Streptosporangium becharense: one gene and its partner. The protein of the gene in region 1 binds, or shares a complex with, the protein of each later gene. Links are inferred from orthologs where the notes say so. Each region holds a gene or a part of one and is shown on either strand. Other genes may lie near its edges. The genes, in order: rpsG and tig.

Evidence for each region.
Region 2: the proteins of rpsG (region 1) and tig are in contact, whole or in part, in a crystal structure (PDB 3GTY), measured with the Thermotoga maritima proteins. The link is inferred for Streptosporangium becharense from one-to-one orthologs. Residues at the interface, in WP_004081843.1 of Thermotoga maritima: Lys34, Lys52, Lys55, Glu59, Arg62, Gln63, Glu66, Asn67, Lys69, Val71, Arg95, Ala109, Lys110, Lys111, Gly112, Arg113, Pro114, Glu117, Glu121, Ile124, Ala125, Tyr127, Asn128, Asn129, Thr130, Gly131, Lys135, Asp139, Arg142, Met143; in WP_004081061.1 of Thermotoga maritima: Glu122, Val124, Val129, Leu130, Tyr133, Glu188, Gly259, Ile262, Tyr263, Glu266, Ser270, Glu273, Gln274, Glu277, Arg308, Gln311, Ile312, Ser315, Tyr316, Glu325, Arg329, Arg336, Leu363, Phe366, Trp367, Arg373, Leu377, Arg381, Leu384, Glu387.

Annotation. Positions count from the first base shown.
Region 1 is NZ_JACHMP010000001.1:3,096,797-3,099,804, reverse strand. Bases 1-2,695 are described here. They hold rpsG (30S ribosomal protein S7), read left to right. Parts: upstream 1-960; coding sequence 961-1,431; downstream 1,432-2,695. Other genes in these bases: fusA (elongation factor G), read left to right, coding at 1,520-2,695; rpsL (30S ribosomal protein S12), read left to right, coding at 587-958. In the rest of the region: more of fusA, read left to right, coding at 2,696-3,008.
Region 2 is NZ_JACHMP010000001.1:5,751,407-5,754,692, reverse strand. Bases 106-3,078 are described here. They hold tig (trigger factor), read right to left. Parts: upstream 2,302-3,078; coding sequence 910-2,301; downstream 106-909. Other genes in these bases: F4562_RS25305 (Sco1979 family transcriptional regulator), read right to left, coding at 2,511-3,078; F4562_RS25315 (ClpP family protease), read right to left, coding at 106-515. Also shown: more of F4562_RS25315, read right to left, coding at 1-105; more of F4562_RS25305, read right to left, coding at 3,079-3,286. UniProt on the Bacillus subtilis protein: Involved in protein export. Acts as a chaperone by maintaining the newly synthesized protein in an open conformation. Functions as a peptidyl-prolyl cis-trans isomerase.

The DNA of each region.
Region 1 (3,008 bases):
TCCGCCTCACGTTCGCTCCGCGCCGGCGTCCGCGGCCGTCCTGCGCCTGGACGGAGGGCTCCTCAGGGGGTAAGGTAGAGTTTTGCTTGGTTTGACACCTTTGGTGTTCCAGCGAAGACAGGAGCTGTTCATCCCCCGGCAAGGTCACCGGGGTCGCGAAAAGGTCCGGGAAGACAGCGGGCATCGGTCGATGTCGTTCGCTCCCGGCGGCCCGGCTGCTACGATTTCGGCAGCTTGAGCGACCCGCGACCTCTGAGGAGGAACACGCTCCGGCAGTCGTTTTGACGGGCCGTGTCGAGCTGGGTAGCCTTACTCTTCGTGCCCGTGGTCTCATGGGCTCTCACGTGTGCGCTCCCGGGTGGGGGTGCAGCGTGGATCCTCCACCAGGCTCGGTCGTGGTTGTGCATGGCACGATGCGAGCGCGACACGCCCGAGCGCGGGGGTCGAAGTGCGAGGAAAACCAGCAGGTCATGACACCGGCAGAACCTGCGAAATGCACAATGGGTAGAGGAAGCTGGGCCGCGTGGCCGAGCCTGCTCGTCCCTCTGACTACGTAACACCGGCCAAGGCGCGAAACGGAGATGTAGTGCCCACTATCCAGCAGCTGGTCCGTAAGGGCCGCCAGGACAAGGTCACCAAGACCAAGACCCCGGCGCTCAAGGCCAGCCCCCAGCGGCGCGGCACCTGCATGCGCGTTTACACCACGACCCCGAAGAAGCCGAACTCCGCTCTCCGTAAGGTCGCGCGTGTCAAGCTGAGCAGCGGCATCGAGGTCACGGCCTACATCCCCGGTGTCGGCCACAACCTCCAGGAGCACTCCATCGTGCTCGTCCGCGGCGGTCGTGTTAAGGACCTGCCGGGTGTGCGCTACAAGATCGTTCGCGGTTCTCTCGACACCCAGGGTGTTCGCAACCGCAAGCAGGCCCGCAGCCGTTACGGCGCGAAGAAGGAGAAGTAAGAATGCCTCGCAAGGGTTCTCCTGGCCGTCGTCAGCTCATGGCTGACCCGGTTCACAACTCGCCCCTGGTCACCGCGCTGATCAACAAGGTGCTCCTCGACGGCAAGCGTTCCATCGCCCAGTCGATCGTGTACGGCGCCCTGGAGGGTGCCCGTGAGAAGACCGGCAACGACCCGGTCGTCACGCTGAAGCGCGCGCTGGACAACGTCAAGCCCACCCTTGAGGTCCGCAGCCGCCGTGTCGGTGGCGCGACCTACCAGGTCCCGGTCGAGGTGCGCGCCGCGCGCAGCACCACCCTGGCCCTGCGCTGGCTGGTGCAGTACGCCCGCGCCCGCCGCGAGAAGACCATGACCGAGCGCCTCATGAACGAGCTGCTCGACGCCAGCAACGGCCTCGGCGCAAGCGTCAAGAAGCGCGAGGACACCCACAAGATGGCCGAGTCCAACAAGGCCTTCGCCCACTACCGCTGGTAACAGCGGGTTCGACGAGACGACAGAGGACGCGAGAGAAGTGGCCACCACGACCGCTCTTGACCTGGCCAAGGTCCGCAACATCGGGATCATGGCCCACATCGACGCGGGCAAGACCACGACGACCGAGCGCATCCTGTTCTACACCGGTATCAACTACAAGATCGGTGAGGTCCACGAGGGCGCAGCCACGATGGACTGGATGGAGCAGGAGCAGGAGCGTGGTATCACCATCACCTCCGCCGCGACCACCTGCGAATGGCTCGGCCACACGATCAACATCATCGACACGCCGGGCCACGTGGACTTCACGATCGAGGTGGAGCGCTCGCTCCGCGTCCTCGACGGTGCCGTCGCGGTGTTCGACGGCGTCGCCGGTGTCGAGCCGCAGTCGGAGACGGTCTGGCGCCAGGCCGACCGCTACGGCGTGCCCCGCATCTGCTTTGTCAACAAGATGGACCGTGTCGGCGCGGAGTTCCACCGCTGCGTCGACATGATGGTCAGCCGCCTGAACGCCACGCCCGCCGTCATCCAGCTTCCCTGGGGCGTCGAGGCCGGCTTCAAGGGCGTCATCGACCTGGTCAAGATGAAGGGCCTCCTGTGGAGCGCCGAGGCCGCCAAGGGCGAGATGTACGAGATCGTCGACATCCCGGCCGAGTACGCCGAGGCCGCCCGCGAGTGGCGTGACAAGCTCGTCGAGACCGTCTCCGAGAACGACGACGAGCTGATGGAGCTCTTCCTGGAGGGCGTCGAGCCCACCGAGGAGCAGCTGGTCGCGGCCATTCGCCGCGCCACGCTGGCCAGCTCGATCAACCCCGTTCTCACCGGCACCGCGTTCAAGAACAAGGGCGTCCAGCCCCTGCTCGACGCGATCGTCGCCTACCTCCCCGCGCCGACCGACATCCCGGCCTTCAAGGGCCACGCGGTCAACAACGAGGAAGAGGTCGTCGAGCGTCACGCGGACCCGGAGGAGCCGTTCGCCGCGCTTGCCTTCAAGATCATGAGCGACCCCCACCTGGGCAAGCTCACCTACATCCGCATCTACTCGGGCACCCTGGAGTCCGGCAGCACCGTGACCAACTCGGTCAAGGGCCGCAAGGAGCGGATCGGCAAGATCTACCAGATGCACGCGAACAAGCGCGAGGAGCGCCCGTCCGCGCACGCCGGTCAGATCGTGGCCGTCATGGGTCTGAAGGACACCACCACCGGTGACACCCTCTGCGACCCGGGCTCCCCGGTGGTCCTGGAGTCGATGACGTTCCCGGCCCCGGTCATCAACGTCGCGATCGAGCCCAAGACCAAGGGCGACCAGGAGAAGCTGAGCACCGCGATCCAGCGCCTGGCCGAGGAGGACCCGTCCTTCCAGGTCCGTCGTGACGAGGAGACCGGTCAGACGGTCATCTGGGGCATGGGCGAACTCCACCTGGAGATCCTCGTCGACCGGATGCGCCGCGAGTTCAAGGTCGAGGCCAACGTCGGCCGTCCGCAGGTGGCGTACCGCGAGACCATCCGCCGCAAGGTGGAGAAGGTCGAGTACACCCACAAGAAGCAGACGGGTGGTTCCGGCCAGTTCGGTCGCG
Region 2 (3,286 bases), 2.7 Mb from region 1 along the record:
GGCTGCCCCGTGTGGAACGCGATGCGGTCGGCGAGGGTCTTCTTGACGTAGAGCATCTGCTCCGCCTGGATGGCGATGTCTGCGGCGGTGCCGCCGATACCGCCCGAAGGCTGGTGCATCATGATGCGGGCGTGGGGCAGGGCGTAGCGCTTGCCCCGCTCACCGGCGCACAGCAGGAACTGCCCCATGGAGGCGGCCAGCCCCATGGCGACCGTGCACACATCGTTCGGCACGTATTCCATCATGTCGTAAATCGCCATGCCGGCGGTCACGGAACCACCGGGCGAGTTGATGTACAGCCAGATGTCCCGCTCTGAGTCGTCCGCGGCCAACAGGAGGAGCTCAGCGCAGATTCGGTTGGCGATCTCGTCGTTGACCTGGGAGCCCAGCACGATGATGCGCTCACGCAGCAGCCGCTGGTAGAGCTGGTCTTCGAGTCTGAACGAGCCGTTCGGCTGGCTCATCGACTCGGGCCCGGAGCCGGTCGGCTGGTAGAAGGTCGGCGGGCTGGTCACAGCGTCACCTTCCGATGCGTCGTAATCGATTGGCTTTGCTTGTGACCTTAACGCGCGCCGCCCACCGGACATGCCCCCTCACCGTGCTGTTCGCTGACGGCGCATGCTCCCGGACGCTCCCGAGCGGATCCGTGACCGGTGGACGGCCGGTGAACGGCGGCGCCGAGGCCCCGCGTTCCGCAGGCCGCGGCACAGGGCCGTGGGACGGATCGGAGCGGTCCGGAGACCACGACGGACCCGGCGGGGCGGCCGGGCCGCACAGGCGCAGGCTCGCCCGGGGGCGTCACGCCGGCAGGAGCGGACCGGAGCTCCGGGAACGCGGACGCCCTCGCCGTGTGAGACACGGCGAGGGCAGGACGCGTGCCGGAATCCGGCTGTCGCGACGCGGCGCGGACTACTTCTCGGCGTCGTCGGCGGCGGGGGCCTCGGTCTCGTCGGCCGGCTCCTCGACGACCTCCTCGCCGTTGATCTCCGTGTAGATCGCCTTGAGGTCGATCTCGTTGCCGGCCTCGTCGACCACCTTGGCGGCGTCGCCGATGACGCTCTTGGCCTTGTCGCGGACGATCTCGACCATGGCCAGCGTGAGCTGGTCGTTGTCGGCGAGGTGCTGCGCGAGGACGTTCGGGGCGACGTTCATCTGCATGGCGCGGCGCACCACGAAGTTGGTCAGCTCCTGCTCGCTGACACCGAGCTCCTCGCTCTTGACGATCTTGTCAAGGACGAAGCCCGTCTTGAGGGCCTTGGCGGCGCTCTCGTCGAACTCCGCGAGGCGCTCCTCCTCGGTGGTCTGGTAGAGGCGGAAGAACGCCTCCTTGCTCAGACCACTGTCGGCGATCTGGTGCTCGAGGTTGTGCTTGCGGTTGTCGACCTCGGCCTTGAGCGCGCTCTCCGGGAGCGGGATGTCGATCTTGTCGAGCAGGGCGTCGAGAGCCTTCTCCCGGGCCTGGACGACCTGGTCGATCAGCTTGTTGCGACGGGCCTGCTCGCGGATGCTCTCCTTGAGCTCGTCGAGGGTGTCGAACTCGCTGGCGAGCTGGGCGAACTCGTCGTCGAGCTCGGGGAGGACCTTCTCCTTGACGCTCTTGACGGTGATGGTGACCACGGCCTCCTCGCCGGCGTTCTTGCCGCCGACCAGGTTGGTGGTGAACTCCTTGGTCTCACCGGCGGACAGGCCGACGAGCGTGTCGTCGAGGCCCTGGAGCACCGAGCCGGCGCCGACCTCGTAGGAGACGTCGTTGGCCTGCTGCTCCTCGATGTTGACACCGTCGATGGCGGCGGCCAGGTCCATGACGACGAAGTCGCCGTTGGCGGCGGGACGCTCGACGCCGGTCAGCGTGGCGAACCGCTGGCGCAGGGCGTCCAGCTGGGCGTTGATGTCCTCGTCGGTGACCTCGGCGGCCGGGACGGTGACCTCGAGGCCCTGGTAGTCGGGCACCTCGAACTCGGGACGGATGTCCACCTCGGCGGTGAACTCCACCTGCTCGCCGTCCTCGATCTTGGTGACCTCGATCTCGGGCTGGCTGACCGGGAAGATCTCGGTCTCGTCGACGGCCTGGCCGTACAGCTTGGGCACCGCGTCGTTGAGGGTCTCCTCAAGCACCACCGCGCGGCCGAAGCGCTGCTCGATGATGCGGGCAGGGACCTTACCGGGGCGGAAACCGGGGACGCGCACCTGCTGCGCGACCTTCTTGTATGCCGCCTGCAGGCTCTCGCCGAGCTCCTCGAACGGCACCTCGACGGTGAGCCTTACCCGGGTCGGGCTGAGCTCCTCGACAGCGGTCTTCACGGGGTCGTCTCCTTGATCAAGCTTCGAGTGATCGCGGGCGCGTCAAGTCGTAACGGCTACCGCGGCAAGCTCGCGCGCCGCGCCCACATAAGCGGCACCGGGCACAGCCATCCAGACATGCGAGCTTAGGGCATGCTCCACTGCGGCGGGTGTTCAGCGCCGCTGGCCAGTCTAGGGCAGAGCGGCACCATGGAGCGACCAAAGGCCGCTCAGCCCTCCTTGATGATCCTTCTGAGGATGTCGACGGTCTCACCGGGGGTGGTGCTGACGGCGCACAGCCGTTCCATGACCTCGCTGTAGCGGTCGACGTCCTCACGCTTGTCGAGGTAGAGGGCACTGGCGAGCTGCTCGACGTAGACCACGTCCGGCAGTTCGCTGTCGTTGAAGCGCAGCACGCTGAAGGCGCCGCCCTCGGCGCTGTGCCCGCCGAAGCTGAAGGGCATGATCTGGATGGTGATGTTGGGTTGCCGCATGAGGTCGAGCAGATGCTCCAGCTGAGCGCGCATCACCTCGGCGCCGCCGATGGGACGCCGCAGCGCCGCCTCGTCGATGACGGCCCAGAAGAAGGGACCGTCCGGGCGGCCGAGCACCTGCTGCCGTTCCATCCGCAGGTCGACGCGGCGGGAGATCTCCTCCGGGGCGATGCCCGCGCTTCCGGCGGTGATGACCGCCCTGGCGTACTCCCTCGTCTGCAGCAGGCCGGGCACGAACTGCACCTCGTAGGTGCGGATCCGGGAGGCCGCCTCCTCCAGGCCGACGTAGGTCTGGAACCACGAGGGCAGCAGGTCGCTGAAGCGGTGCCACCAGCCCGGCTCGTTGGCCCGCCGGAGCAGGTCCATTATCGCGGAGCGGGCCGCCCCCTCCTCGACGCCGTAGAAGGTGAGCAGGTCGGCCACGTCGCGTTCGCGCAGGCCGACCCGTCCGAGCTCCATCCTGCTGATCTTGGACTCGGAGCCGCGGATCAGATGGCCCGCCTCCTCACGCG